One region of the Arthrobacter sp. D3-16 genome, then DNA from elsewhere that is predicted to be linked to it. Evidence: riboswitches for the same ligand, from Rfam matches in the RefSeq annotation. Region 1 holds a riboswitch; each other region holds the start of a gene.
The links. Region 1 has a riboswitch for S-adenosylmethionine ahead of M1D32_RS03190 (cobalamin-independent methionine synthase II family protein). Riboswitches for the same ligand answer to the same signal wherever they lie in the genome.

Region 1 (9,672 bases):
GTTCCCGCCGTTGGGTTTGACGACGTAGTCAACGCGGCCGCCCAGCAGGTCGGTCGCCTTGCCTTTTCCTTCGTCGCCCCACTGGGCTCCTACGATCACAATTGCTGGCATGGGATCCTCCCCCATTCGTTCGGGCTGGCCGTGCCGTGCCACGAGGTGGCTCGCCTGGTGCAGCGCCGTTCATGAGAATGCCCCGAATGGACCGGCCTTCGCTGGTCCGCGGGCGGCACAGCGACGCAAGAGTTCCGGGGCTCTTACCACCCAAGTTTAGCCGATGGGGGACTTTGTCCACTCGTTGGGCCGCCGCGGTCCTTCTTGCAGGGTAAAGGACTCTCCTGCTCGGCAAAGGACCGCGGCGGACTGTCAGCGGTGATGCTACTCGTCGTCCGCTTCCCCGTCGGGGCGGGAGGTCTGGGTGGCGAGGCTGTCCCAGAAGGAGGTGTCGGCGTCGGCGATTGATCCATCAGCGATTGCTGCGGCGGTGGCCGTGAGGGTGGTGACCGTCTGCTTGATCAAGTATCCGTTGCTCCTGAGGCCCAGGGCGTAGCCGTCCAGGTAATGGTCGGACATGCCGCGCATCTCGAACAGGAGTGTCGCGATCCCGTACTCCACAGCGATCCCGTTGCGGCTGATTGTCTCGGCGCTGCCGCCGACGTATTTGCCGAGGTGGCCCCAGCCGGTGGAGTCGACGTTGTTGAACACAACGGCACCCAACTGCTTGGACTTCTCGACGACTGCAGGATCGGCGTTCGGTGTGGTGGGGTACAGGATGGATCCGGAAACCAGCTTGCCGTCGCGTTCGCTGCGTGTGCCCTGGTGGTGCAGGTCGATCATGTAATCGATCCGGTACTTGCGCATCACATTGTTGTGCAGCGCCTGCGTTTCCGGCTGGACCTTGGCTACGTGGTCCCGGTTGAGGTCCACCTCTTCGGCGTTGTACCGCGTCATGTTGCGGTCACCTTTGGCCAGGTAGTCGTCCAGGGGGAAGTTGACGTCCCCCATGGCGCCGTCTGCGTTAAGCATGGGAACGATGAGGATGTTCGCGCCGTCGAGAATGTCCCCGGACTTTCCGGTGCCCAGGTGCTTAACGAATTCCAGGGCACCCTCGGTGGTGAGCTGCTCGTTGCCGTGCTGCTGCGTCAGGTAAAGGATGGTGGGCTTGGCCGGATCGGACATGTATTTGACCAGGTGGATGTCCCGGCCCTTCACGGTCTGGCCGATGACCTCCAGCTCCATGGCGCCCTGGCGGGCGTCCTGGTCCTTGAGGAAAGAAACCATTTGCTCGTAGGTGGCAAGCTTCGATGTGGTGATCTGGCCATTGCCGTCATAGTTGGGGCCTTCGCCCACGGCCATCGCAGGTACCGGCGCGGCCACGGCTGCCAGTGCCAGGGCTCCTGAAACTGCCAGGGTCCTGAAGGTTGCCAAGGTTTTTCTCACAGTGCGTTCCCTCTTTCGAGTGCATTAGGTGCGGCCAGCCCGCGATGTCCCCCATTGCAGGCTGTGACAAAAGCCAACCAACCTGGACCAATCCTGTCAATGGACGTGACAGCAACCTGCAGCCAGTTATTACGTTCCGAAAGACAGGCTCTCCTGCCCTTGTTCCGGGCGGCACCGTCAGGAGTTTCCGCCCGACACATTCCGAAAGCGGATTTGCTTCCGGGCGCACCAGTGCATTTAAGTGAGAGTACCCATCCGGAGCGGCCGAGAGACCTGGATCGATGACGCCGCAGCAACCCACATAGTGCAGGTACGTCCTGCCTGCGAAGGTGCTACTGCCAGGACCGATGGAAAGGAATTCCAGCATGTCCCTGAACACCGACCACATCCGCGTCACCCACGCCGGATCGTTGCCCCGTACCCCTGAGCTCATTGCCGCCAACGCCGCACGCGAAGAGAACCCTTCCGACGTCGAGGGCTACAACGAACTGCTCACCGCTTCCGTGGTGGACCTGGTCCAGCGCCAGCAAAGCCTGGGCATTCATATCCCCAACGACGGCGAATACGGGCACGCCATGTCCGCTGCTGTGGACTACGGCGCCTGGTGGTCCTACTCCTTCGCCCGCATGGGCGGGCTGGAACTGGACAACGACGCCAAGTGGGCGGTTGAACCGAAGGAATCCACCCCGGGCAACGTCCAGCTGACCGGCTTCATCCATCGGCGCGACCGCGCCATCTTCGCCGAGGCCTACAACGATCCCACCAGCGGCATCTTCACCGGCGGCCCCAAGCCGTTCCCCAAAGTCACCGGGCCTCTTGTCTACACCGGCCAAGACGCCGTCGCGTCCGACATCGCAAACCTGAAGGCAGGACTGGCCGCTGCGGGACTGAAGGACGGGTTTGTTGCGGCGCTGTCCCCCGGGAGCGCCTCACGCATCACCAACGAGTACTACGCCACGGAGGAGGAATACATCTATGCCTTCGCCGATGCGCTCCGCGAAGAGTACAAGGCCATTATCGACGCCGGCCTGATCCTCCAGATAGACGATCCCTCGATCGCTGAGAACTGGGACCAGATCAGCCCTGAGCCGAGCGTGGCCGACTACCTCAAGTTCACCCGGATCCGCGTGGAGGCCCTGAATTACGCCCTCCGCGGCCTTCCCGAGGAGCAGGTCCGCTTCCACCTCTGCTGGGGCTCCTGGCACGGCCCGCACACCACCGACCTTCCCCTTGCGGACCTGGTGGACACCATGTTGCAGATCAACGCCGGCGGCTACTCCTTCGAGGCCGCCAACGTCCGCCACGAGCACGAGTGGCGGGTCTGGGAGGACACCAAGCTCCCCGAGGGCAAGGTCATCATCCCGGGCATCGTCTCGCACGCCACCAATGTGGTGGAGCACCCTGACCTGGTGGCGGACCGGATCGTACGGTTCGCGGACGTCGTGGGCCGCGAGAACGTCATCGCCTCTACGGACTGCGGCCTGGGCGGCAGGGTCCACCCGCAGATCGCTTTCGCCAAGCTGGAAGCCCTGGGCGAGGGCGCGCGCCGGGCCACCAAACGGCTCTGGTAGCTGCAGAAAAGTATAACGGGATCCGCCGGTTCCGTGCGCCGCTTGGATCGGGTGCGCGGGACCGGCGTTTCGTTTCGCAGGGCTTGCTAAACTGGTAAAGGCCGACCAGGAATCGGTCCGCCCCATTTCAACCACTTCGGATCTGCTGTGCCATCGTGCGCCCATTTTCGCGGTGGCAGCAACACCAATCCCCGCAGGAGACCCAGCACTACATGACAGCCCTGGCACCCGAATCTTTCCATGATCAGCTTCTGAACCGCCGCTACGAACCGAACGTTGCAGCCGTCAACGAACTGTGCGATTCCCTGCAGGGGACGAAGCCCGGCACCATTGTGCCCTATGTGGACCCCATGCACGACGTCGACGAGTGCCGCATCATCAGCCTGTACTCAAATATCGGCGAGGCTGACCCGTCCGGTTTCATCACTGCCGGTGATCACGACGCCGCCACGCGGATGCTGGGGATCCAGTGGAAGCTGGGGCTGCGGCCGGAGTTCGTTATGCCGTGGAACGTCCACCCGTGGCACGTCGCCGGGGAAGCCAACGGTAAGTTCACGCCGGACCAGATTTCCGCGGGCCTGAAGCCGCTGCTGAAGTTCCTGGCACTCGTTCCGCGTGCCTCCGTAATCGTGGCCCACGGCACAGAAGCCAACCGCCTGGCCAACCTGCTGCTGAAGACTGAGGTGCCGCTGCTCTGGCGCCGCGGCCTGAAGACCTACAAGGTGCGCTCCCTGAGCGGCCGCGCCTTCGCCGGCTCGCCTGCACGCCAGGAGGAGTACCTCGAGGACATGCGCGTGGCCTACGCTGACGCCATGGCACGCACCGGACTGCAGAAATCCAGCTAATCTCCCCAAGCCTCCGGGAAGTACGACGACGGCCGGTCACCTTTTCGAAAAGGTGACCGGCCGGCGTCGTTCCCCACCCGCCCCTAGCCTCGCAAGCTCGGCCAGGGAACCCTGCGGGCGTGGGCCCACATATTAGGAGCCCTCGATGGCTGCTTTTGCCGTGGGGTCCGAATCGTTCAGGAACTTCTCGATCCGTTCCGGTTCCTCAGCCTCGCCGATCGCCGCGGCAGCGCGCCCCAGCGAGTAAAGCGCCCGCAGGAAGCCGCGGTTGGGCTCATGCTCCCACGGGATGGGGCCGACGCCGCGCCAGCCGTTGCGGCGCAGCGAGTCCAGTCCACGGTGGTAGCCCACGCGTGAGTAGGCGTAGGAATCGATGGTGCGTCCCTCGGCCCAAGCCTCTTCAGCCAGGACAGCCCACAGCAACGAGGATGTGGGGTGCTTTTCCACCAGGTCCAGGGCTTCCTGGCCGGCTTCCAGCTGCTGGTAGACCTCGGTCTCGGCAGGCAGGAGGGTGGGCTCCGGGCCCATCAGGTTCTTGCGGAACTCGTCCGACATTTAGAAGGTCTTTCCGGCCGAGCCGAGCTGCTTGGTGGCTTCCACCACGCGGGCTGCCAGGCCGGCTTCGGCAGAGGCACCCCAGACGCGGGGATCGTAGGTCTTCTTGTTGCCCACTTCGCCGTCGACCTTCAGGACACCGTCGTAGTTGCGGAACATGTGGTCGGCTACCGGACGGGTGTAGGCGTACTGGGTGTCGGTGTCGATGTTCATCTTGATGGTGCCGTAGGAAACGGCGTCGGCGATTTCCTGGTCGGAGGAGCCGGAACCGCCGTGGAACACCAGGTCGAACGGGCTGTCCTTGCCGATCTTGGCGCCCACCTGCGCCTGGATGTCTTTGAGGATCTCCGGGCGGAGCTTGACCCCGCCGGGCTTGTAGACGCCGTGGACGTTGCCGAAGGTCAATGCCGTGATGTAGCGGCCGTTCTCGCCGGCACCGAGTGCCTCAATGGTGGCCAGGGCATCCTCGACGGTGGTGTAGAGCTTCTCGTTGATCTCGTTCTCAACGCCGTCTTCTTCGCCGCCCACGGTGCCGATCTCGACCTCAAGGATCATCTTGGCGGCCGCGGTGCGCTCGAGCAGTTCGCGGGCGATGCGCAGGTTTTCCTGCAGGGTCTCGGCGGAGCCGTCCCACATGTGGGAGTTGAACAGCGGGTTGCGGCCGGCCTTGACCTCAGCCTCGGAAGCAGCCAGGAGCGGCAGGACGAAACCGTCCAGCTTGTCCTTGGGACAGTGGTCCGTGTGCAGCGCGATGTTGACGTTGTAGTTCTTCGCTACTTCGCGGGCGAAGGCGGCGAAGCCCAGGGAGCCTGCAACCATGTCCTTGGTGGAGGCGCCGGACCAGTAGGCCGCACCGCCGGTGGAGACCTGGACGATGCCGTCGGACTCAGCCTCGGCGAAGCCGCGCAGGGCCGCGTTCAGCGTCTGGGAGGACGTAACGTTCACCGCCGGGAATGCGAAGCCGCCCGCCTTTGCGCGGTCGATCATCTCGGAGTAGATCTCTGGGGTTGCAATGGGCATGCTGACTCCTATGCTGAGGTTCGTCTGTGGGCTGGTAACCCTGGAGTACCGCTTACGGCTAGCACCATCCTAGCCATTACCGCGCAAAGAGTGTTCCGGGTTACGCCCCACCCGCACCCTTACCTCGCAAGTCCGCGCCGGCTCCCATCCCGCCTGCCAAGTTACACGTGCTGGTTGAACACGTGGCGGCGTACCCAGGCGTGCATGGCGATGGCGGCCGCCGAGGCAGCGTTGATGGACCTGGTGGAGCCGAACTGCTCGATGGACAAGGTGGCGAGGGCGGCCTCATGCACCTCAGGGGTAAGCCCAGGACCTTCCTGGCCAAACACCAGCACGCAGTCCTTGGGCAGTTCATAGGTTTCCAGCGGGACCGAATCGGGGAAGATGTCGATCCCGATGATCGCCAGGCCCTCCCCCTGCGCCCAGGCCACAAAATCCTCCACGGTGGGGTGGTGGCGGACGTGCTGGTAGCGGTCGGTGACCATGGCGCCCCGGCGGTTCCACCGCCGTCGTCCGATGATGTGCACTTCCTTGGCGAGGAAAGCATTCGCGGTGCGCACCACCGTGCCGATGTTGAGGTCGTGCTGCCAGTTTTCGATGGCGACGTGGAAGTTGTGCCGCCGTGAGTCCAGCTCCGCCACGATCGCGTCATGTTTCCAGTAGCGGTACTTGTCCAGCACATTGCGGCGGTCGCCGTCCGCCAGGAGGTCAGGGTCCCAGTGGTCACCTTCCGGCAGCTCGCCTTCCCAGGGTCCGACGCCGACTTCCGGCTTTTCGCCCGGCGCCTCCGGGTGTGCCTCTCCAGATGCTGCAGGCGGTTCGGACGTCATTCCGGGCGTTTGGTTCACCCTTCAACACTAGACTGGACCTTTCGGCTTTCATCACCGGCGGAGGTAGGCATGGCAGAAGCGGACAAGGTTAAAGGGTCACCATCGGTATACCGCAGCGGGCAGGACATCGAGTGCTGGCTGACCGACATGGACGGCGTCCTGGTCCACGAAAACCAGGCGGTTCCCGGCGCCGCCGAGCTGATCCAGCGGTGGGTGGACACGTCAAAGCGCTTCCTGGTGCTCACGAACAACTCGATTTACACGCCGCGCGACCTTGCCGCGCGGCTGCGCGCCTCCGGGCTGGAGGTTCCCGAGGAAAACATTTGGACTTCGGCCCTGGCCACCGCCCAGTTCCTCAAGAACCAGGTGGAGGGTTCCGGATCGGGGAACCGCGCTTACACCATCGGCGAGGCAGGATTGACGACGGCGCTGCACGAGGCCGGCTTCATCCTCACCGACCAGGACCCGGACTTTGTGGTGCTCGGCGAGACGCGCACATATTCCTTTGAGGCCATCACCACCGCCATCCGCCTGATCCTGGCCGGTGCGCGCTTCATCGCCACGAACCCTGACGCTACCGGGCCTTCGAAGGACGGCCCGTTGCCCGCCACCGGCGCCATCGCCGCGCTCATCACCAAAGCCACTGACCGGGAACCCTACATCGTGGGCAAGCCCAACCCGATGATGTTCCGCTCGGCCATGAACCAGATCGACGCGCACTCCGAAACCACCGCCATGATCGGGGACCGGATGGATACGGACATCATCGCCGGCATGGAAGCGGGGCTGCACACCGTCCTGGTCCTCAGCGGCATCACGCAGCGCGAAGAGATCGGTTCGTACCCGTTCCGGCCCAACCAGGTGTTGAACTCCGTGGCGGACCTGAAGAACCAGATCTAGGACCGGCCCTAGAAGACCGTCACGCGGGATCCACCCCGCGGCAGCGGGAAGTTCTCGTCCAGGAGTTCCTCCAGGATGGGCCGGTAGATGTTCGGGTTCCAGCCCGGGCTGGCGTGCGCGGGTACGGCCCCTTCCGTCTGAAGCTCACTGGGAACCATGTTGTTCTTGAAGGCCACCGCCCAAGCTCCTACGGCCGTCTGGTACCGGACAGTGCGGTCCCGCGGGTTGCCGATGTAGGCCATCTTGGCGCCGCCAATTTTGTCCGCGAACCGGGTGCCGTCGAAGTGGTAGATGTACGCTGACTCGGACTGGACCAGCAGGCTGGACGGTGCGATGGGCGAGAGCTGTTCGAGTGTCTGGTCAACGATCTGCCGCCACGTCCGTTCGTCTTTGTGGATGACGCGCTCCCCCAGTTCGTAGCCGCCGCGCAGTGCGGACGGAAACCGGAAACCCCTTTCGTACAGGAACACCACTCCATCGAACCAACTCTGGTCCAGGACGTCGTGCTTGCTGTAGGGGCTGGAGTCAAGCACGATGAATTCCACCTCCACTCCGTGAAGCTCCAGGAGCCGGGCGGCGACCTGGGTGGCCACCATTCCCCCGAAGCTGTGCCCGTAGAAGAACAGCTTGGTGAGCTTTTGGGCGCGGACGTGTTCGATCACGGCGATGACAATCTCATCAATGTCCAGGCCCAGGTTGGAATAGCCCACCGCAGCGAGCCTGGCCCGTTTGTTCAGCGTGCCCCGGAGGGAGTTCAGGATCCACTGCCCCTCCTCCCAACTGGTTTTATAGCCGGGGAAAAGGAACCAGCTGGCGTCCGGGTAGTACGTGTCAGCGAAGTCGTCGACAACAGGGAGGATCCGGTTCACCTGGCGGGCGGACTGCACCTGCCGGGTAACCAGCATGTCCGCTGCCAGCAGGCCGGACAGGCCCGCTCCCGCCAGGAACCCCCGCCGGGAAAACTGCTTGAGGGCAGCGGCATCCCGGAGCAGACGGGCTCCAGAGGCCCCGCGCCGGTCCTGCGGATTTACTTCCCCCTCATATGGCACGCCTCTACCGTAGGCACACTGGAAGACACCGTCGCAAGAAGCCGCCGGTAACCTTTCAGTGACGCCGCATCAGCTGGCTGCCTGTCCTTCCGCCGCCGTAACTGGGGCTGGAGTGTCCTGTTGGCGCCGGAGCATCTCCTGCCCGATGTCGTCGTACCGGGCCAGCAGGTCCGACCCCGGGAAGGCTGCCGGGTTGTCCAGGAGGGTGAAAAGGGTATCGCTGGCAAGCAGCAATTCCTCGTCCGAGTACTCCTCCAGCGCGCGTCCACACAGCACCTCGAAGCCCGTGAGGTCCAATGGCGGAATCCCCGGTTCGGCAAGTTCGGCTGCCGGGTAACCAATTGCGCTGATATCTGCGATGGCCGCGGCGGAGAAGCCGTCAAGAATGGTCAGGTGCTGTTCAGCGACGTCAGGCGCGGCCCAATCATCCCGGATGGGTGAGAGGTCAAGGGACACTCCTGCCCCGTATATCCCTGGCAGGGCGCCGGTGTCGATGGCATTCAGGTCTCCGCGAAGGCCGGCCAGCGCCGACGACTCCACCATGGCGGCGCGGGACAGCTCCACCCGGATGTGGGAACGGATCCCTATCCTCCTGATCCGGCGGATGATCTGGACAAGGCCCGGCCGGGACTCCTGGTTCAAGCTTCCGCGGACGTCGATGCAGACAATGTCGGCATGGACATCGAGGTTGACGAGGGCGTTTAATGCGCGGTCCATAGGTACTCCAAAAGAGGGTGTCTATGGCCGACGGCTCAACCTCGGTAAGCGTAACCTCCAGCACGAGCCAGGCACAAGCCGTTTGTCACGCGCTTTGGTCGGCCTGCCGCTGTCCGGGTTCCTGGTAATGCGTGCGCGTACCCGCGCCCCCGACCGAGTCCACCAACGATTTAGCGATATCCCGCAGCTTGGTGTTGCTGTTGCTGGAGGCCTCGGTGAGGATGCTGACTGCTGCCTCCTGGCTGCACCTGTTCTGTGCCATCACAATGCCGATGGCGATGTCGATAATGGTCCGGGACTCCAGGGTGGCGCGAAGATTTGTGGCGCTGTCCGTGTGAAGCGAGAACCTCACGGCCAGCCTCAGTGCCTGCGAAATTTCCCTTGTATAGCCACGCGCTTTTGCGGTGGCACGGTCATCGAATTTGTGCGGTACGTCGGAATACAGGTTCAGTGCAGCTTTCGCTTCACCCTGCAGGTTGAAGGGCAGCGACAGAACGGACCGCAGTCCGTGGGAAGCCACCGCTGCCGCGTAGTCCGGTCCCCAGCGGTCCTCCTCGAAGAGGTCCGGAACATGCACTTCACGCTCCTCTTCTGCCGCAGTCAGGCAGGGGCCCTGGGACAAGGAGTACTGGATTTCGTCCACTTCCCGCGCCGAGTCACTGCTCCAGCCTATGGTGGCCGCCTTGCGGTCCCGGAGCAGGGTGATGCCGCAGAGTGCGTCGTCGCCGTCGCCAGCCATCTGATGGGC
Region 2 (9,672 bases), 930 kb from region 1:
CCGTCGGCGGTGGGAATGGGGTCACCATGCGGATCCCGCTGCGGGTTTCCAAGTTTTGCCGCAACCCGCTCAATGAACGTGTCCGAGACGGCGTGTTCCAGGAGCTCGGCTTCGTCGTGGACCTCGTCCCAGCTGTAGCCCAGCTGCTGGACAAGGTAGGTCTCAATCAGGCGGTGGCGGCGCACCATGGAGAGGGCCAGCCGGACGCCGGCGTCCGTCAGTGTGATGGCGCTGTAGGGCTTATGGTCTACGAAGCCCTGGTCCTTCAGCTTGCGGACCATTTCGGAAACCGATGAATTGGCGACGCCGAGGCGCTGCGCAAGCTGGGAGGACGTGATGGCCTTGTCCTGCCATTCCGTGAAGGAGTAGATGACCTTGACGTAATCCTCGATGGAGGAGGAGGGCGCGCTGGTCTTCACAGCTCCTAGCCTACCCGTTGCCGGTTCACCGTCACGCTTTGAAGGCCCGCCAGGTAAGGGTCAGATACGGCAGTTCGAGCACTTCATCCAGGCTGTGTCCCAGGTGGTCGTGCAGATACCAGTCCAGGTTGGCCAGCACTTTCGCCCGGGTGGTTTCGCTGGCACGCAGGTAGTAGCTTCTCGACTTCGTAAGCTCCACCAGGCCGGTAGTGCTGACGTGGTCCTGCCAGTGGGTGACATGGCCCTCAAGCCCTCGAAACTCGGGCCCCACATGCGGCCGGAAGTCCGGCTTGTACACATCCCCTGCGTGCATGATCCGGGAGAGCCGGTGGACCCAGGGGACGGATGTGTCCAGCTGGTTCCAGATGAGGCCCAGCGTCCCATGCGGGCGCAGGACGCGTGCCAGTTCAGTGCTTGCTGCCAGGGCATCGCACCAGTGCCAGGCCTGGGCAACGCTTACGACGTCGAAGGCCGCGGGAGGCAGGCCCGTCGCCTCAGCGGTGGCCTGGACTGCCGCGGCCGCGGGATAGTGCGCCCGTAACTGCTCGAGCATGTCCGCAGAGGGATCCACCGCCGTCACGGCCAGGCCCATGTCCAGCAGCAGCCCGGTGAACTTCCCGGTGCCGGCACCGGCATCCAGAGCCTCACGGGCGCCCGCGGGCACCAGCCACTCTGCGGCTTCTTCCGGATAGCCGGGACGGACCTGCTGGTAGTGCCGGCCGCCGTCCTGGAAGCTCTGGCCGAGCTCCCGCCGCCGTCCGTGGTCAAGCCTGGGCCCACCCCGTACCACGCGTGGCCTCCTTCGTCCGATGCCCTTGGGTATCCTTCGAATTTACCGCACCCACGGTAGGCGCAGGATCAGGAGGCAGAGCCAGCGCGAACCCTTAGCGGGCATGAGGGCTCAGTCATCACTGCAGGGGGCGGCCCCGGCGGTCCCCGGAGTGTTCGGTGCCCAGTGCGGGTAGGTCCGGGTGTCGTTGGCGGGAACCCAGCGCCCCGCGTCGACGACGTAGTCCCACCCCAGGCCGTTGTGGCGCAGCGCGTCGATGCCGGCAAGGAGCCGTTCTGCATCCTCAAGGCGTGAGCCGACGCCGAAACTGGCACGGAGGGAACCGGAAGGAAGCCCGAGCCGCTTCAGCAGCGGGTGAGCACAGAAGCGGCCGTCCCGCAGGCCAACGCCGTGCTCAGCGGACAGGTAGGCAGCCACGAGCCCGGCGTCGTAGCCTTCCACCGAGAAGTTGACCACGCCGATCGTGTCCGTGTCCGGGTTGGTGTCCTTGAAAATCTGGTGCACGGTCACGCCATCAATCTTCTGCAGGCCTTCCACCAGGAAGGAACGGATGGCCGACTCGTGCGCGTGCCACTGTTCCTGGTCCAGCCCGGCGATCACCTGGGTGGCGCGGGCCAGCGTGGCTGCGCCGAGGACGTTGGGCGAGCCGCCCTCATGGCGCGCCGGGCCCGTGGCCCAGCTGACGCCGTCGAGCCTGGCTTCCTTGACGGCGCCGCCGCCGGCGAGGTGGGGCGTTCCGGCGTCGAGCCAGTCCGCGCGGCCGACCAAAACGCCGGAGCCAAACGGCGCATAGAGCTTGTGGCCGGAGAACGCGAGATAGTCAACGCCGTCCCGGGCGATATCTATACGCCGGTGTGGCGCCAGCTGGGCTGCGTCAACCACAATCCGGGCTCCGTGTTCGTGGGCGAGTGCGGCGAGGGCCCGGACGGGCAGAATCTCCCCGGTGACGTTGGAGGCGCCGGTGACGGCGAGCAGGCTCACCCCGCCCTGCTCCAGCTCCGCCCGGACGGACTCAATGGTCCCGGCGATAGTGTCAGCGGCAACGATGCTCCGGTGGGGGACACCCTGCCACGGCAGCAGGTTCGCGTGGTGTTCGATGTCCAGGTACAGGACGTCGCCGTCCGGACGCCCGTCCGTGGCAGGCAAGCAACCGGCCAGGAGGTTGAGGGAGTCGGTGGTGTTGCGCGTGAAAATCACCGAGTCGTCGGGGCGGCCGCCCACAAAATCCCGGACGATGCTGCGTGCGTTTTCGTAAACAGACGTGCTGATCTGGGACGCGTAGCCGGCGCCGCGGTGGACGCTCGCGTAGAAGGGCAGGATCTCGTTGAGGTAGGCCGAGACCACCGAGAGAGCGGGAGCCGAAGCGCCATAGTCGAGGTTTGCATACCGGACGTGGCCGCCGGAGATCAGGGGCGCCTGGATTTCCGCACCCGTCACGGCAGCAAGGGGACGGCCGGCAACAGCGCGGCGGGCATCAAAGAGGACAGCGGCTTCAGCCTGGCTGGTGTCGGGCCGGGCGGGGGCGTTGGGGGAGACGGTGGCAGTTGTCACAGAGACCTCACTTCGAAAAGGACTCCCTGCTCCGGGAATCCGCGCTTGCCGCATCCGTTCCGGACCGGCCTGGTCGTCACCCGGGGCACCCCACCGCGGTTGGAGGGTTGCCGGCCAGCAAACCGGGGTTTCGCGCTGGCACTCGTGACCTGGTTAAGAGCGTAGGACATGGGACAGGAAGGTTTGAAGCCGGCTCAAATGTTAAGCGCTTTGTTACGGCTGCTGAAAAGTACTGCTTTGGCCGAAGAAACGACGGCGGGCGCCCCCCTTGGGAGTCGCCCGCCGCTGATTGTTCGGTGAAAGTGCTCAGAGAAGGTCGTCCAGGTCAGGGTTCAGCCTGCGGAGTACCTCGGAGTGCAGGATGGAGTTCGTGGCCAGCGCGTTACCGCCGAACGGCCCGTCCTCCCCTTCCAGCGACGTGAACCGGCCACCCGCTTCGACCACGATCGGCACCAGTGCGGCCATATCGTAAAGGTTGAGTTCGGGTTCGCAGGCGATGTCCACCGCGCCTTCAGCCACCATGCAGTAGGACCAGAAATCGCCAAACGCACGGGTCCGCCAGACGTCTTCGGTGAGTCCCAGGAAGTTGTCCAGGTTCCCGCGTTCCTTCCAGCCGCCCAGGCTGGAGTAGGACAGCGACGCGTCGGACAGGTTGGCGACGTTGGAGACGCGGAGGCGGGTGGCAGCAGCCAACGACCGGCCCATGTAGGCACCCATGCCCTTGGCCGCCCACCAGCGCTTGCCCAGGGCAGGGGCGCTGACCACTCCAACAACGGGTTCGCCTTCATCCACCAGGGCGATCAGGGTGGCCCAGACGGGGACGCCGCGGACGAAGTTCTTGGTGCCGTCTATGGGGTCGATGATCCAGCGGCGGGACCCGTGGCCGGTGCTGCCGAACTCTTCACCGAGTACAGCATCGCGGGGACGGGAGCGTGACAACTGGCCGCGGATGGCTTCTTCTGCAGCCTTGTCCGCGTCGGTGACCGGCGTCAGGTCGGGCTTGGTCTCCACCTGAAGGTCCTGGGCCTTGAAGCGGCTCATGGTCTGGTCATCCACGGAGTCTGCCAGGACGTGTGCCAGGCGCAGGTCATCGTTGTAGCTTGAAGCGGGTTGGATCATGTTTCCAAACTACCGTCTGCGCGCGGTTCTGCTGGGAGATCGGCACCGTCAGTTGACGCTGCCCAGTTCCTTCGCCTCCTGCGCCTCCAGCCGGGGGTCGGTCCCCAGGAGGCGCCGCAGGGATGCCAGCCGGGCTTCCCCGGTGGCGCCGGCATGTCCGCCCGCCACCCAGGCGTCCAGGCCGCAGTTCACGGCCGTGGCGGTGTGCTTGCAGCCCCGTTCGCAGTCTTCGATGCCGGGGGAGAGGTCCGGGAAGGAGCGCAGGATCCGGTCCGGGTCTACATGCGCCAGTCCGAAGGAGCGGATGCCCGGGGTGTCGATGATCCAGCTGCCGGCGGGTGCGTCGGCCAGCCGCAGGGCCAGCGCTGACGACGATGTATGCCGGCCCCGCCCCGTCACCGCATTGACCCCGCCCGTGGCACGCTCGGCCCCGGTCAGCGCGTTTACCATGGTCGACTTGCCCACGCCTGAATGCCCCAGCATGACTGTCACTTTTCCATCCAGGTAGCCGCGGAGCTCCGCCACGGCTTTGCTGTCCAGCCGCGCGGAGAGGCCGTCGTCCGAGCGGGCATCGATCCCCGAAGCGGTGGAGTCGGCCGTCCGGCTGATGATCACGGGGAGGTCGAGGTGGGTGTAGTTGGACAGCAGTTCCGTTGGATCCTTGACGTCCGCTTTGGTGACCAAGAGGATCGGCTCGATCCCGGCGTCGTAGGCCGCCACCAGGGCGCGGTCGATAAAACCGGTGCGCGGCTCGGGGTTGGCAGCCGCCACCACAACCACCAGTTGGTCCGCGTTGGCCACCACGGCCCGTTCCACGGGATCGGTGTCATCCGCGCTGCGGCGCAGAAGGGTCCTGCGGTCCTGGATCCTGACCAGCCGGGCCAGGGTATCCGGTTCGCCGGACACGTCGCCCACGAGGGAGACGAAATCGCCCGCCACCACCGGGTTGCGGCGCAGCTCCCGCGCCCTCGCGGCAATGACTACCCGTTCGTCGCCGGAGTCCTCGCCCACCACGGCCGTATACCTGCCACGGTCTACGGTGATGATGCGTCCCGTCACGGCGTCATCATGGCTGGGCCGGTCCTTGGTGCGGGGGCGCGAACCCTTCTTGCTGGGCCGAATGCGGACATCCGATTCATCCCAGGAATCAGTGCTGCGCGCCACCGGTAGAACCTTCCGTACCGGTACGGGACGGGCCTGTCTGGGCGAGCATGTCTGCCCACAAATTGGGAAAGTCCGGCATGGTTTTGGCGGTCGTGGCGATGTCCTCCACCTGCACGCCCTCCACGGCCAGGCCCAGGATGGCCCCGGCGGTGGCCATCCGGTGGTCGGCGTAACTGCGGACGACGCCGGCGTGCAGTGTGGCGGGCCGGATCACCAGGCCGTCGCTGGTCTCCTCGGCATCACCGCCAAGGCGGTTGATTTCGTTGACCAGCGCGGCCAGCCTGTCGGTTTCGTGCCCGCGCAGGTGCGCAATACCGCTGAGCCGCGAGGGACCGCTGGCCAGCGCACACAACGCAGCGACCGTCGGGGCCAGCTCGCTGGTGTCCGCGAAATCCGCGCCCTTGATTTCAGGTCCGCCGGTTACGGTGAGGACACCGTCGCGCAGGGTAACTTCCGCGCCCATCTCGGCCAAGATGGACCGCCAGAGATCTCCTACCTGCTGCGTCTGTTCCGGCCAGCCGGGAATCCGCACCGTTCCGCGGGAAGCCAGCGCCGCGGCAAGGAACGGGCCGGCGTTGGACAGGTCCTGCTCAATCCGCTGGTCGAAGGCCTGGATGGGCCCGGGGGCAACGACCCAATGGTTGGGAACCGAATCGTCGACAACAACCCCGGCACCCCGCAGGACGGCGACCGTCATGTTGATGTGGTCGAGGCTCGGTACAGGTTTCCCTACGTGCTCAAGGTGCAGGCCCTCGGTGAACCGTGCCCCCACCAGGAGAAGCGCCGAAACGAACTGTGAGGATGCGCTGGCGTCAATGACCAGGTGCCCGCCGCGTACTTCCCCGGTGCCCTCCACGACAAACGGCAGTGACGACGGCGTGCCGCCGCCTTCAGCGGAAACGGCCACTCCAAGCGCCTTGAGCGCCTCGATGATGGTTCCCATGGGCCGCTTCCGGGCATGGGGGTCGCCGTCGAACAGGCTGGCGCCGTCCCGCAGCGCCGCCAGCGGCGGAACAAACCGCATCACGGTGCCGGCAAGGCCGCAGTCGATCCTGGTGGAAGCCGACGCAGCATCCGCCGGGAGCGGCAGGACCTCTAGGTCCGGCCCGAACGCCCCGTCTCCCGGCACCTCGGTGATGGTTGCGCCCAACTGCCGAAGCGCGTCAATCATCAGCGCGGAATCCCTGGAGTGCAGCGGCGCGCGCAAACGCGACGGGCCGTTGGCCAATGCGGCAAGCACCAGGTACCGGTTGGTCAGCGACTTCGAACCAGGCACCGTAATGGTGGCATTCACCGGGCGGGAGGCGAAGGGTGCGGGCCAGTGGGGGAGGGATGGTCCGGAGTTGTCCTGGGTGGTGGCGGGCGCGGCTGTCATGTCCTGCTTATGCCCCTGTGGCCTGTTCAACGGCGCGGCGGACCACCTTATCGGCCTTGGAGAGCTTCTTGTTGGTGGTTTTCCTGGCATCGGCGGCAAGGTGGGCGGCGCCCTTCCGCGCGTCGGCAGCAAGGTGCTCCGCGCGCCACGCCAGTCCCGGTTTGCCTGCCGTATCAACGGAAGCAAGCAGGGCACCGCCGCTTAGTGAAAGGTTCTTGAGCAGCTGGTTGCGGCGGTTCCCGCGGCCTTCCTTGCTGCTGATGTCCGCGCTGCGCCACTCGACAAAGGTGTTGAGAAGGGAAATGACGGTCAGCACAGTGGCTGAAAGCCGGGAAAACTTCCCGAGCCCAAAGAGGACGCCCGCGCCCACCTGAGTGCCGCCGATCACCCGTGCCAGCGTCTTCTCGTCAGTACGGAACGGCAGCGCCGCCGTTGCCTTGCTCAGCAGGGGCGACAACTGTTGAGCGGTGTCATCGGCGTTCTTGAGCTTATCCATTCCGGCAATTACAAAACTGGAGGCCAGCATGGGACGGGCGAGTGTGCGGACAAAGGACATGGATTTCCTCCTGGATGGACGAACCGCGTCGGGTGCGGCGAAGTCCGTTCTAGTCTTGCACTTTTGGGGAATATTTGCCCAAGGCCCGGGGTTATGAATGCTGGGTCCGCGAGAGCCGGACCCGAACCACAAAGCACCGGACAACAGAGCGGAGTTGGGCCTTGAAGCGGGTGTTGGACGGAATTGACGCAGCAGGCCCGGTGGCCATGGACTTGTTGGAGGACGAACCCCCCGGGTACGGCTCTCCGCGTGCGCGGAGCCTGACAGTAGACTTGAAGGCAATGAGCACCTTGGATCCGGCCGTTTCGGCCATGTATGAGGCTTCCCAAAGCGAAGCCAAGAGCAGCGCTGACGCACGGCCCCGGCCTGCAGAGCCGACGGCGGAATCCCTGCAGCCCGAAGCGGAAACCACCGAAGAGGTGGTTGAGCTTTCCACGGAATCTGCGGAGGAACGCCGTGCCCGGTTTGAGCGCGACGCGATGCAGTATGTCGACCAGCTCTACTCGGCCGCGATGCGCATGGCACGGAACCCTGCTGACGCGGAGGACCTCGTCCAGGAGGCCTACACCAAGGCCTTCTCCGCGTTTCACCAGTACAAGCCCGGAACCAACCTCAAGGCCTGGCTATACCGGATTCTGACCAACACCTATATCAACCTGTACCGGAAACGGCAGCGCGAGCCGCTCCAGTCCAACTCGGACACTATCGAGGACTGGCAGTTGGCGCGGGCTGAATCACACACCTCAAGCGGGCTCCGCTCCGCTGAGGCGGAGGCGCTGGATCACCTGCCCGATTCGGACGTCAAGCGAGCGCTCCAGGACATCCCCGAAGAGTTCCGCCTGGCGGTCTATTTCGCAGATGTCGAGGGCTTCGCGTACAAGGAAATTTCAGACATCATGAACACGCCCATCGGCACAGTGATGTCCCGGCTCCACCGCGGCCGGAGAATGTTGCGGGACATGCTCGGGGAGTACGCCGCCGAGCGGGGATTCAAAACGGCCGCGGGTCCGAAGGACGCGGCGGAAAGCACACAACAGGAGAACAGGAAATGAGCGACTGCCAGGGATTGGGCGACTGCGACGACACCCGGATGCAACGCATCTATGAGTATCTGGACGGTGCCTTGACCCGTGAGGACATCACGGAAATAAAGACCCACCTTGATGACTGCCCCGAGTGCACGGAGCAGTACGACCTTGAGTGCGTCATCCGCAACATGGTCAAGCGTTCCTGCACTGAGGCTGCTCCCGAGAACCTCAAAAACGCCATCCTGGACCGGATCCATTCGATCCGGCCGGTGGACGCCTAGCCCGCGCCAGCGGTCCAGCAACCAAGCAGGGCGACGATCCCGTCATACATACAAAGGACCCCGGAAGCCGATTAGCTTCCGGGGTCCTGTGCTGTGAACCGTAGTACCTGGCATTTTGCCTAGGTGTTGGGGCGCTTCCCGTGGTTCGCGCCGCCACGCTTACGGTCACGACGCTTGCGTGCACGCTTGCTCATAGCTGGCCTCCTTACTGTTGGTACTCAAAAAGAGCTGCCCTCAAGTCTCCCACATGATGCGGCACCCTGCGAACCGGGGACCACAGCGTGACCTGCGGTTCGATGTGCGGTTTGCCGCGGCGGTTACTTTTCGAGGAGGGAGTTCCGGACGGCGATGCGCGCCTGTTCCAGCACCGTCCTGAGCGTTTCCAGGACCACTGGATTGAGCGGCTGCTTGCCTGCCTGCAGCCGCAGCTCGGTCCGGAGCTCATCACGGAAGGCCTGGAGCATCGTCTCTGCTTCTCTTAGGGAACGCCTGCTCTCTGCTGCCGACCTGCCGCTGGAGGCGGTGGAGTCGCCCGAGCCGGCGGCTGCCCGGGCTGCCTCCGCCGTTGCTGCAAGGTCGGCCCGCAGCCCGCGCATATTGCTGCGGATGTCTTCGCGGAGGTTATCTGCCAGCCGCCGCACGGAGGCGGAAATTTCGTTCTCCACCGCCGCCAGTTCTTCGCGGCGCAGGTTCAGCTCCGCCAATCCGGCCGGCGTTATGCGGTAGTTGGTGCGGCGTCCGGCGGACTCTGTGGCCACCAACCCCTCCTCCTCAAGTTTCCCCAACCGCGGGTAGATAGTGCCCGCGCTGGGGGAGTAGGTGCCGCCGAACCGCTCCTTGAGCGCCTTAATGAGTTCGTAGCCATGCTTCGGGCCGGACTCCAGCAGGGACAGAAGGTAGAGCCGCAGGGCACCGTGGGCGAATACGGCCGGCATCAGGGCCGTTCTTCCGCATTCCCGGACTGTCCACTGTGGATGATGGACGTCGTGCCTGACACGGAATTCGTCCTGACCAGCATGAGTTTGGTGTCCGGCCCGGCGATCGTTTCCACCCTGCCCCCGGGCACGTGGTACTTCTGGTGGTCGATCACTACTGTTCCGCTGGCCGATTTGGCTACGATATCAACGCCAACGTCGTGGGGGATGCGGATGGTGAGGTCTCCTGATACTGAGTTTGCCCCGAAATCCTGGGTGTAGCCCAGAAGGTCGAAACTCATTCCGCCGCTGACCGTGTTGGCCCTGATATGGCTGAAGTTGCCGGAGGCCGTCACCTCGCCGGAGACGGTCTTGGCAGTAAGGACACCGGTGTGATTGCGGGCGCTCACCTCGCCGCTAACGGTGTTGACGTGCAGTTCGCCGTCAGTGCCGTCGGCCATGACAGAACCGGAGA
Region 3 (9,672 bases), 2.1 Mb from region 1:
CCACCAGCCGGGTTCGTCCGTGTCGCCCCTGGTCACGTGGGTGCTGCCGGTCAGAGCATGTTCGATGAGGATGGCGTTGCTGCCGTCCGCGTTGAGGGTGCCCCAGGTTTCATAGGCCAGCGTCACGTCCGGCAGATATCCGCCGGCTTCCAGCTTCAGCCCCCCGATGGGGGCATAGCGGACAATCCCGTGTTCGGGGACGGTGGTACGGGTGACGGTAACCGTCATGGCAAGACCTCTTCTACGCGCTTGCCCGCCGTCGAATGACCGGCAGGCCAGGTCTTCACCCGGGGCACCCCACCGCGGAAGGAGGGTTGCCGGCCAGCAAGCCGGGGCTGTCACTGGCACTCATGACCTGGTTCGAGTGTACGAAACAGCCCCTGCCTGCCGCCAAGAGTGTGACTGGTTGTGACTTCCCCGGCCCGCTGCCGGGCTGCCGCCCGGGCCTGGTTAGGCGCCGGTGGCCTCCTTGGCCGCCCGGAAGCCGGCCTCGAGGTCAGCCAGGATGTCATCGATGTGCTCGATCCCTACCGAAAGCCGCACCAGGCCGGGGTTCACGCCGGCAACTACCTGCTGCTCGGGCGAGAGCTGGCTGTGGGTGGTCGACGCCGGATGGATCACCAGCGAACGGACGTCACCGATGTTTGCCACGTGGGAGTGCAGCTCCAGCGCGTCCACAAAGCGTTTGCCCGCCTCCGCGCCGCCGGCGAGGTTGAACGACACGATGGCGCCGGTGCCCTTGGGGCCGTACTTGCGGCCGCGCTCGTACCAGGGGCTGGAGGGCAGCCCGGCATAGGCGACGGATTCGACGTCGTCACGCGCTTCCAGCCACTGGGCAATTTCCAGGGCGTTGGCGACGTGACGTTCCACCCGCAGGCTCAGTGTCTCCAGCCCCTGGGCGATGAGGAAGGCGTTGAAGGGCGACACTGCCGAGCCCAGGTCGCGCAGGAGCTGCACCCGGGCCTTCAGGATGTAGGAGAGGTTGGCGCCCAAGGCACCGTCGGCGCCGAGGTCACGGGCATACACCAGCCCGTTGTAGGTGGGGTCCGGGGTGTTGAAGCCGGGGAACTTTGCAGGGTCCTTGCCGAAATCGAACTTTCCGGAGTCCACGATCACGCCGGCGATCGCGGAACCATGGCCACCCAGGTACTTAGTGGCCGAGTGCACCACGATATCCGCACCCCATTCCAGTGGCCGGATCAGGTACGGGGTGGACAGGGTGTTGTCCACGATCAGGGGAACCCCGGCCTCGTGCGCAACCTGGGACACGCCTTCGATGTCCAGGACATCCTGCCGCGGGTTGGAGACCACCTCGCCAAAGAACAGCTTGGTGTTGGGCTGCACTGCCTCGCGCCACTGGTCCAGGTTGTCCGGGTCCGCCACAAAGGTGACGGAGATGCCAAACTTTTTCAGTGTGTGGGCGAAGAGGTTGTAGGTGCCGCCGTAAAGGCTGGGGCTGGCGACGATGTGGTCCCCCGACTCGGCAATATTCAGGACCGCAAATGTTTCAGCGGCCTGGCCTGAACTGAGCAGCAGGGCACCCAGGCCGCCTTCGAGGCTGGCGATCCGCTGTTCCACCGCTTCCTGGGTGGGGTTGCCGATCCTGGTGTAGATGGGCGCCAGCTCAGCAAGGGCAAAGCGGTTCGCTGCGCTCTCGGCGCTGGGGAACACAAAGGACGTGGTTTGGTAAATGGGGAGCGCACGGGCACCCGTGGCAGCGTCCGGCTCCTGCCCTGCGTGGATCTGGCGGGTTTCGAAAGACCATCCGTTGGACAACTAAGGCTCCTTTGACATGGGCCCGGCATGCTCGAAGCACCGCGGGCCGCGCTTGCCATCCGGCCGTTGCCGGACAACCAGGTCCTCACCCGGGGCACCCCACCGCGGATGGAGGGTTGCCGGCCAGCGAGCCGGGGCTTGGCGCTGGCACTCATGACCTGAGGCCAGTGTAGGAACATGCACGCGACGGTTGACAGGATTATGACGAACAAGGTCCCCATGACTGCCGTCAGCAGGACCTTGGATTAATGCTGCTTTGGAACCGAAATCCCAGTAAGGCTACCCTTAGCTGAGAGCCCGATCACAAAGTGCCAAGATGTTGCCATGCGCATGGATCACGTCTCTTACGCCTGTGAACACGATGGCCTGGCTGCCACCACCGAACGTATTTCCTCTGCCCTCGGCGTTGAGGCAGTGAAGGGTGGGGTACACCCGCGGTTCGGAACCCGGAATATGATCATCCCGCTCGCTGGGCACAAGTACCTCGAAGTCGTCGAGGTACTGGACCACCCCGCTTCCGACAAGGCCCCCTTCGGGCAGGCAGTGCGTGCACGGTCTGCGGCGGGCGGCGGCTGGATGGGCTGGTGCGTCGAGGTTGACGACCTGGTTCCCTTTGAAGAACGGCTCGGACGCTCCGCCGTCAACGGAAACCGCAAGTTTCCTGACGGCCGCGAACTGGTCTGGAAGCAGATCGGTATCCTGGGGTTGATTGCGGACCCGCAGGTTCCGTACATGCTCAAGTGGGAGGGCGACCCGTCGCTGCACCCGTCCAACGCCTACGACAGCAACGTCAAGATGAGCTGCCTGACAATTGCAGGCTCCGCTGCCCGGGTTACCGAGTGGCTGGGCGAGCCGGTGGAGAAGCCGCTCGAAGACGTTGCCGTGGAGTGGGTGGCACCGCACGGAACCCCCGGGATCCTTTCGGTGACGTTCGAGACCGCTAACGGAGCCGTCACCATCTAATCCTGCTCCGTAGGCCCGGGCAGTCCTGCCAGGGCCTCGGCTTGGGCAGGGCTGCCCTTCGAAACTTCGGCCGCCATCAGCTGGTGACAACGGGGTCACCTGCCGATGGCGGCCGAATCCATTTCCAATAGCCCCTCGGGATTGTCGTACCCCTTTGTCATGATTGGTTTATGGGGAAAGCGGCGGTGGCGAAGGCGTTTGAGGACATCAATGCCGCTCTTGCTGTGCTCAATGCAGAGGCTGAGGGCTGTGGTTCGGAGGCGTTCTCCGCTGTTGATCCGCTGGCCGGCCTTGCCGATGGGTGCCTGGACATCCTTGCCGGCGGCGCCAGGGCTCAGGCCCGGGTGTCGGGATTGTTGGCCAAGGCCACAGCAACATACGCCGGCACTGCGCGGGCCGCTGCTTCGCCGGACGCGCCCGTGCAGGCGCAGGAAATGGCCATCGCGGCGGAAATCGGGTGCGTCCTGGCCCTCAGCGACCGGGCTGCCGGCGTGCTGCTTGCCCAGTCCTACGCCCTGACCACGTCCTTGCCCCTGACGCTCGCAGCCCTGCACAAGGGAATGATCTCCTGGCAGCACGCCAGAGTGATGGTCGATGAGACCGCCACCTTGGACCCGGTCGGGGCCGCAGCCCTGGAGGCCCACTTCCTGGACCCCGGCACACCGAAACCGGCCGCCGCGGCAACGATCGGGGAAATGCCGGCGTACCGGTTCAAAGCCAAAGCCCGGACCTGGCGGGAACGCCACCACCCGGAGAGCCTGGAGAAACGGCATGCCAAGAGTGTGGCGGACCGTCGGGTCGAACACGGGCCGGACCAGGACGGGATGGCCTGGCTCTCGGCCTATCTGCCCGCGGACCAGGCGTTGGCGGGCTGGAACAAGCTCACCGCCGACGCACGGGAATTACAGGGCCCGAAGGAAACCCGGACCCTCACCCAGTTACGCGCGGACCTGTATGCCAACCTGCTCCTCGGCGAAACCACCACAGGCCGTGACGAAACAGCGGCTGGAACAGCTGCCGGCACTTCGTTGATCCGGGCGCAGGTGCTGGTCACCGTGCCGGTGTTTTCCCTGCTGGGCCTGACCGATGAGCCGGCGATGCTCGACGGGTACGGACCCATCCCGCCCTCGATGGCACGTCATCTGGTCGCCGACGGGGCCGGCTCGTTTTACCGGGTGCTGGTGGATCCGCGGGATGGGGCTCCGTTGGAGATCGGCCGGACCAGCTACCGGTTGACCAAGGCCATGCGGAACTGGCTCAGCTTGAGGGACGGCAAATGCCCGTTCCCCGGCTGCAGCAACAACTCCCTGGACAACGAAGCCGACCATCTCCTCGCCTGGCACGATGGCGGCAACACCGGCATCAGCAACCTCGGCCAGCCCTGCCCGAAGCACCACAAACTACGGCACACCGGCGGCTGGCAACCAACACCAGCCACCAGAAACGAACCACCCGGCTGGACCTCACCCACCGGCCGGCACTACAAAAGCGAACACCCGGACTGGGAACCACCCCACTGGCCCGAACAACCGCTAACGGATCTGAAGTCCAAGAGGACATTCACCCGGCGCTGGCCTCAGCCTGCGCCCGGGGATCTGCCGCGCGGCGACGTGGACCTTGTTCGCATCGGTTTATCCCTCGGAGAAGACGGCATCGAGCGGTTCCTGCACGCCCGAGGTGGATGACTCTTTCCGGGGAGCGGCATCCGCCCACAAGTGGTTCGACAGGCGCAGCCACGCGATACCGTCACAAACAGGCCGGCTGCATTACCCCAGCCCCACGGCCTTGCCGAACAGGCTGAAGCCAACGAACGCCACGATGTCCAGCAGTGCATGGGCTATCACGAGGGGCATCACCCGCCGGGTCCTGGTGTACAGCCATGCGAAAACGATGCCCATCACCACGTTACCGATGAAAGGGCCGAATCCCTGATACAGGTGGTACGTGCCCCGGAGCAGCGAGCTCACCATGATGGACATCGGCACGCTCCAGCCGAACTTGCCGAAGCGGTTCAGGAGGTATCCCACAACGATGACTTCCTCCACAACGGCATGGCGCATTGCGGACAGGATCAGCACGGGCACCGTCCACCAGTACGCGTCGAGGGCGCTGGGAATAATGGCCGTCGTGATTCCGAGAGCCCTGCCCGCGGCATAGAGGCCAAGGGACGGGACGCCGATCAGCGCGGCCAGCCCCAGACCCTGAAGCATGTCCCGCCCCGGCCGCTCGAAGTTGAATCCGAGTTTGCGGAAAGCCGAACCGGCGTTGCTGCCATCGCCGGAGGAGGCCTGCCGCTGGTCGGTCAGGAAGTAGATCACCAGCAGCACCGGCACCAACGCAAAGATGATGTCCAGCAGCTGGTACGTCAGGTCGAAGTACTCACGGGTGCTCTGCGAGCGGTTCAGGGTGGAGGTGCCCTCCGCCAGCGGGGCGCGGGTCATCTTGTCCAGGAGCTGCACCACCGAATACACGGCAGACTGGCCCAAGGACAGGCCCAGGACAATCCAGACTTCTATCCGCAGGCGACGGCGGGAGGGAACCAGCATGTACCCATCTTGCCTGCAGTTTCTGGATCCGGCCTGATTGCCCTGCGGTGTCCGGCCGGCTGGGCCGCTCCCTGACGCTAACGGCTTCCAGCCCAGCGACAACCACGCTCAGCCTGCCGCGACGATCACTTCCGTGCCCTTTGCCTCGAAGGCCGCCTTGTCGCGCGCCGAGATTCCCGCGTCCGTAATCAAACGGGTGAAGTTGTAGCCGTCCATGGTGGCAAAGGCACGCACCCCAACTTTGGACGAGTCAGCGAGTACGTAGGAGACACGGGCCCTGCTGGCGAGCAGGGCGTTGACGGACGCTTCCCCCTCCCCCGTATTGGTCGGCCCGACGTCGGGGTCGATGCCGTTGACACCGATGAAGGCGATGTCCAACACCACCTTCTGCATGATGATGTCCGTGTACGGCCCCACCAGTTCGTAGGACCGCGGATTGAGGATCCCGCCGGTAACCATGACTTTGATGTTGGGCCGGACGGCCAACTGCCCGGCGATGTTGATGGCGTTGGTAACCACGGTGAGGGTGGGCTGGTTGGAAGGCGCGTTGAGATCCTCGCGCGTGGCCAGGATCTGCGCCAGCGCGGTGCTGGTGGTGCCGCCGCAAAGCCCGATTACGGCGCCGGGGGCAATCAGCGCGGAGGCCGCCTGGGCAATCTGCTCCTTGGCCTCGGCATGATCATCGCGGTTGTACCGGCCCGGCAGGTCGTAGGCCAGCGCGCCCGTTGTGGCACCGCCCCGGGTCCTGGTGAGCAGCCTGCGCTTTGCCAGGCTGTCCAGATCGCGCCGGGCGGTGGCCGGGGAGACGTTGAGCGTGCTGACGATCTCTTCGACCTCCACCTGCCCGCTCCTGGCGAGGAGATCGAGTATGGCCGTCAGTCTGTCAGTGCGGGTCATGCAAGGGCCTCCAGCTACTCCCGCCACCGGTACGATGACGCTTTCTGATCATAACAGAACCCGAATGATCATCTAACGTCAGTTTATCGCCGGATTACCTCGCCCTCTTTCCAGCCCGCCATACAGCGTACGTCAGGGGCATGCCGGGACGATATGCAAGGTGCGTCGGCGAGGGTGCATTGAGCAGGTGGAGATCCGCGCGGTGTCCGACCGCGATCGAACCCACCGCGCGTTCGCCGTCGGCATCGTCTCCCTTGTCCTTGTGCAGCGCCAGGGCCCCACCGTAGGTCGCGGCCCGAACAGCTTCATGAACGCTGAGGCCCATCTGCAGCACGGCGGTGGTGACGCAATAGGCCATTGAGCTGGTGTAGGACGTGCCCGGGTTGCAGTTGGAAGCCAGCGCCACCTGGATGCCGGCGTCAAGCAGCACCCGCGCAGGGGCCAGGGGCTGGCGGGTTGAAAGATCGCAGGCGGGCAGGCAGGTTGCCACCGTGCCCCTCGCACCGGATCCGGAAGCGGCATCCCAGCCCGTCCAGGTCCCGGCCAGCGCATCAACGTCCTTATCCGCGAGGTAATTGGCGTGGTCCACGCTCGCGGCCCCAAGTTCGACGGCGAGCTGCACGCCCGGGCCTTCGCCGAGCTGGTTGCCATGGACGCGCAGGCCCAGGCCTGCGTCGCGGCAGGCCAGCAGGACCCGCCGGGATTGCTCCTCGGTGAAGGCCCCTTCTTCGCAAAATACGTCGGCCCACTGCACGTAGGGCCGGACGGCGGCGAGCATTGGGCCACACACGAGGTCGATGTACTCGTCCGCGTCCTGTCCGGCAGGAACCAGGTGCGCACCGAGGTAGGTGACCTGGTCCGCCACGGTGGAGGCGATGCGAGCGCTCCGGGTCTCGTGTTCAACGTCGAGGCCGTAGCCGGTTTTCGTCTCGATGTAGGTGGTTCCCTGCGAAACGGCTTCGTCAACGCGGGACAGCGCCAGGCGGGTGAGGTCGAAATCGGACGTGGCACGGGTGGCGTTCATGGTGACGGCGATGCCCCCGGCAGAGTAGGACTCCCCCGCCATCCGCGCCTCGAATTCCGCCGTCCGGTCACCGGCGAACAGCAGGTGTGTGTGGGAGTCCACCCAGCCCGGAAGCATGGTCCGGCCGCCGGCGTCTACGGCGTCATCGGCGGCAGGAGCGTCAGCGGCTGCGCCGATCCAAGAAATCCGTTCACCTTCGATCACCACGGCGGCGTCCCTCAGGACCCGGTGCTCCAGGTCCTGGGTCATCAGCTCGGCGATATTGGTGATCAGCGTACTCATACAACCATTCTTCAGCGCCGGACTGACCAGCGGGTGGCCGCCAGCGCCTCAGCTGTCCGGGATGCCGGACCGCCCGCCGGCTGGGCGGCACTGCCGTTGGGCTCGAGAACGGCCAGGATCTGGCCGGCTGCAAGTTCCGCCATGGCAGACGATGCCTGGAAGCCATAGCCACCCTGGCCGGCTAGCCAGTAGAAGCCGGGGGCTTCGGCATCGAAGCCGGCCACGGGCACGCCGTCGGCCGCTTCCGTCCGCAGACCCGTCCAGGCCCGGCGGACTTCGGTGATGCCGAGCGTCGTTAGCCCGTTGAGCCTTGCCACCAGGCGCTCCACGTCACCCGGGCGGGGCTTGGCATCTTCAGGTCCGCTTGGCACCGATTCGGAGGGGGAGATCAGAACATCGTCACCCTCCCGGCGGAAGTAGAACGTGTTGTCCGCAGCCGCCACCATAGGGCTTTGCGGCGGCAGGGGACGTTCGACGGCGGCAATCGCCGTGGTGCGCCGGTACGGCTGCAGCCCGAGCTTCTCCACTCCGCTGATCACAGCCAGTTCGTCCGCCCAGGCGCCGGCGGCGTTGACGAGGACGCGGGCTTCGAATGCCTCCATCCCGGCCCCCACCTGCCAGCCGGAGCCCAGGCGCTGGGCGGAATGGACCCGTGCGCCGGTAATGATGTCCACCCCGGCTGCCAGCGCCCGTTGACGGTGGTCCGCCAGCAGAAGGGGTGCGTTGCAGCCGAAGGAACCGGTATCGAGTCCGGCGGCGGTGAACGATTCCGGGACCAGTGCCGGGCACAGTTCCAGCGCCTCGGCCGGGGTGATGGAGCGCATATGGCCGCTGGCTTCCGCTGCCACCGCTTCCCCGGTGCCGATCAGCATAAAGCTGCGGGGCGTGAGCACTGGTTCGGGCAGCCCGGCATCGCGGGCGGCGATCAGTTCCAGGGTGCGGACCGTCAGCTCCTGGACCACGGGCGGGCCGTAACTGGGGATGAGCTGCCGGGCTGAGCGGGAGGACGTGTGGTACGCCAACTCCTGCTCAGCCTCCACCAACGCAACGCTGCATTGGCCCGCCAACGCCGAAGCCAGGGAAAGCCCGGCAATCCCGCCGCCGACGATCAGGACGTCATAGTGTGCTGCCATGGCACCATCCTTGCAGAGTTAGGGACGGGCGGTGGCGTCCGTCAGGCTGCCACCTCGGCACGGCTGGTGACGAAGGCACGCACACAGGCTTCGACGTCGTCCGCTGAATGCGCAGCCGAAAGCTGCACGCGGATCCTGGCCGCCCCGCGCGGAACCACGGGAAAGCTGAATGCGGTAACGAAGGCGCCGTGCTGCAGCATCCGGTCAGCCACCTTCGCGGCCATGACGGCGTCGCCGAACATCACTGGGACGATGGCATGCTCGCCGGGGAGGAGGTCGAACCCCTCCTCTGTCATACGGCGGCGGAACAGTGAGGCGTTGTCAAAAAGTGTGCGCCGCAGCTCCGCCGAGTTCTCCACCAGGTCCAGGGCCTTAATGGTGGCGGCGACGATGGCCGGGGCGAGCGAGTTGGAAAAGAGGTAGGGGCGGGCCTTCTGCCGGAGCATGGCCACTACCTCTGCACGGCCGGAGACGTATCCCCCTGATGCCCCGCCCAGGGCCTTGCCGAAGGTGCCGGTATAGATGTCCACCCGGTGGGACACGCCTGCATGTTCGGGCGTGCCGGCCCCGGTTTCGCCCATGAAGCCGACGGCGTGGGAGTCGTCCACCATCACCAGGGCGTCGTGCTTTTCGGCGAGGTCGCAGATGGCCTCCAGCGGCGCGAGGTACCCGTCCATGGAAAAGACCCCGTCGGTGACGATGATCTTGCGGCGGGCATCCTTCGCCTCAACGAGCTTGGCCTCAAGGTCGGCCATGTCCTGGTTGGCGTACCGGTACCGCTGCGCTTTGCACAGCCGGATGCCGTCAATGATGGACGCATGGTTCAGGGCGTCGGAAATGACGGCGTCCTCCGGGCCGAAGAGGGATTCGAAGACGCCGCCGTTGGCGTCGAAGCAGCTGGAGAAGAGGATGGTGTCCTCGGTTCCCAGGAACCGCGATACCCGGGCTTCGAGTTCCAGGTGCAGGTCCTGGGTGCCGCAGATGAACCGCACGCTGGCCATGCCGAAGCCGCGTTCGTCCATGGCGCCCTTCGCTGCGCTGATGATTTCAG

Region 2: it holds a riboswitch for S-adenosylmethionine, as region 1 does, so the genes downstream of both, M1D32_RS07560 (aminotransferase class V-fold PLP-dependent enzyme) here and M1D32_RS03190 (cobalamin-independent methionine synthase II family protein) in region 1, are expected to answer to the same signal.
Region 3: it holds a riboswitch for S-adenosylmethionine, as region 1 does, so the genes downstream of both, M1D32_RS13040 (bifunctional o-acetylhomoserine/o-acetylserine sulfhydrylase) here and M1D32_RS03190 (cobalamin-independent methionine synthase II family protein) in region 1, are expected to answer to the same signal.

Annotation. Positions count from the first base shown of each region.
Region 1 covers NZ_CP096437.1:643,652-653,323, reverse strand. Annotated here, with positions in the region: gene M1D32_RS03200 (adenylosuccinate synthase) at 1-111, opposite strand, end outside; gene M1D32_RS03195 (M14 family zinc carboxypeptidase) at 376-1,437, opposite strand; SAM riboswitch class I at 1,686-1,791, shown strand; gene M1D32_RS03190 (cobalamin-independent methionine synthase II family protein) at 1,803-3,008, shown strand; gene M1D32_RS03185 (uracil-DNA glycosylase family protein) at 3,221-3,853, shown strand; gene M1D32_RS03180 (DUF3151 domain-containing protein) at 3,986-4,408, opposite strand; gene fbaA (class II fructose-bisphosphate aldolase) at 4,409-5,428, opposite strand; gene M1D32_RS03170 (TrmH family RNA methyltransferase) at 5,590-6,258, opposite strand; gene M1D32_RS03165 (HAD-IIA family hydrolase) at 6,328-7,158, shown strand; gene M1D32_RS03160 (alpha/beta fold hydrolase) at 7,167-8,207, opposite strand; gene M1D32_RS03155 (hypothetical protein) at 8,277-8,924, opposite strand; gene M1D32_RS03150 (GAF and ANTAR domain-containing protein) at 9,010-9,672, opposite strand, start outside.
Region 2 covers NZ_CP096437.1:1,576,285-1,585,956, forward strand. Annotated here, with positions in the region: gene M1D32_RS07550 (metal-dependent transcriptional regulator) at 1-419, opposite strand, end outside; gene M1D32_RS07555 (class I SAM-dependent methyltransferase) at 451-1,209, opposite strand; gene M1D32_RS07560 (aminotransferase class V-fold PLP-dependent enzyme) at 1,321-2,760, opposite strand; SAM riboswitch class IV at 2,797-2,910, opposite strand; gene hisN (histidinol-phosphatase) at 3,067-3,879, opposite strand; gene rsgA (ribosome small subunit-dependent GTPase A) at 3,928-5,043, opposite strand; gene aroA (3-phosphoshikimate 1-carboxyvinyltransferase) at 5,027-6,418, opposite strand; gene M1D32_RS07580 (DoxX family protein) at 6,426-6,974, opposite strand; gene M1D32_RS07585 (sigma-70 family RNA polymerase sigma factor) at 7,256-8,026, shown strand; gene rsrA (mycothiol system anti-sigma-R factor) at 8,023-8,283, shown strand; gene M1D32_RS07595 (50S ribosomal protein bL37) at 8,403-8,477, opposite strand; gene M1D32_RS07600 (PadR family transcriptional regulator) at 8,601-9,218, opposite strand; gene M1D32_RS07605 (DUF4097 family beta strand repeat-containing protein) at 9,218-9,672, opposite strand, start outside.
Region 3 covers NZ_CP096437.1:2,730,606-2,740,277, forward strand. Annotated here, with positions in the region: gene metX (homoserine O-acetyltransferase MetX) at 1-228, opposite strand, end outside; SAM riboswitch class IV at 241-356, opposite strand; gene M1D32_RS13040 (bifunctional o-acetylhomoserine/o-acetylserine sulfhydrylase) at 451-1,776, opposite strand; SAM riboswitch class IV at 1,820-1,935, opposite strand; gene M1D32_RS13045 (VOC family protein) at 2,101-2,739, shown strand; gene M1D32_RS13050 (HNH endonuclease signature motif containing protein) at 2,910-4,424, shown strand; gene M1D32_RS13055 (CPBP family intramembrane glutamic endopeptidase) at 4,506-5,285, opposite strand; gene M1D32_RS13060 (DeoR/GlpR family DNA-binding transcription regulator) at 5,394-6,182, opposite strand; gene hutI (imidazolonepropionase) at 6,277-7,488, opposite strand; gene M1D32_RS13070 (NAD(P)/FAD-dependent oxidoreductase) at 7,500-8,621, opposite strand; gene M1D32_RS13075 (glycine C-acetyltransferase) at 8,663-9,672, opposite strand, start outside.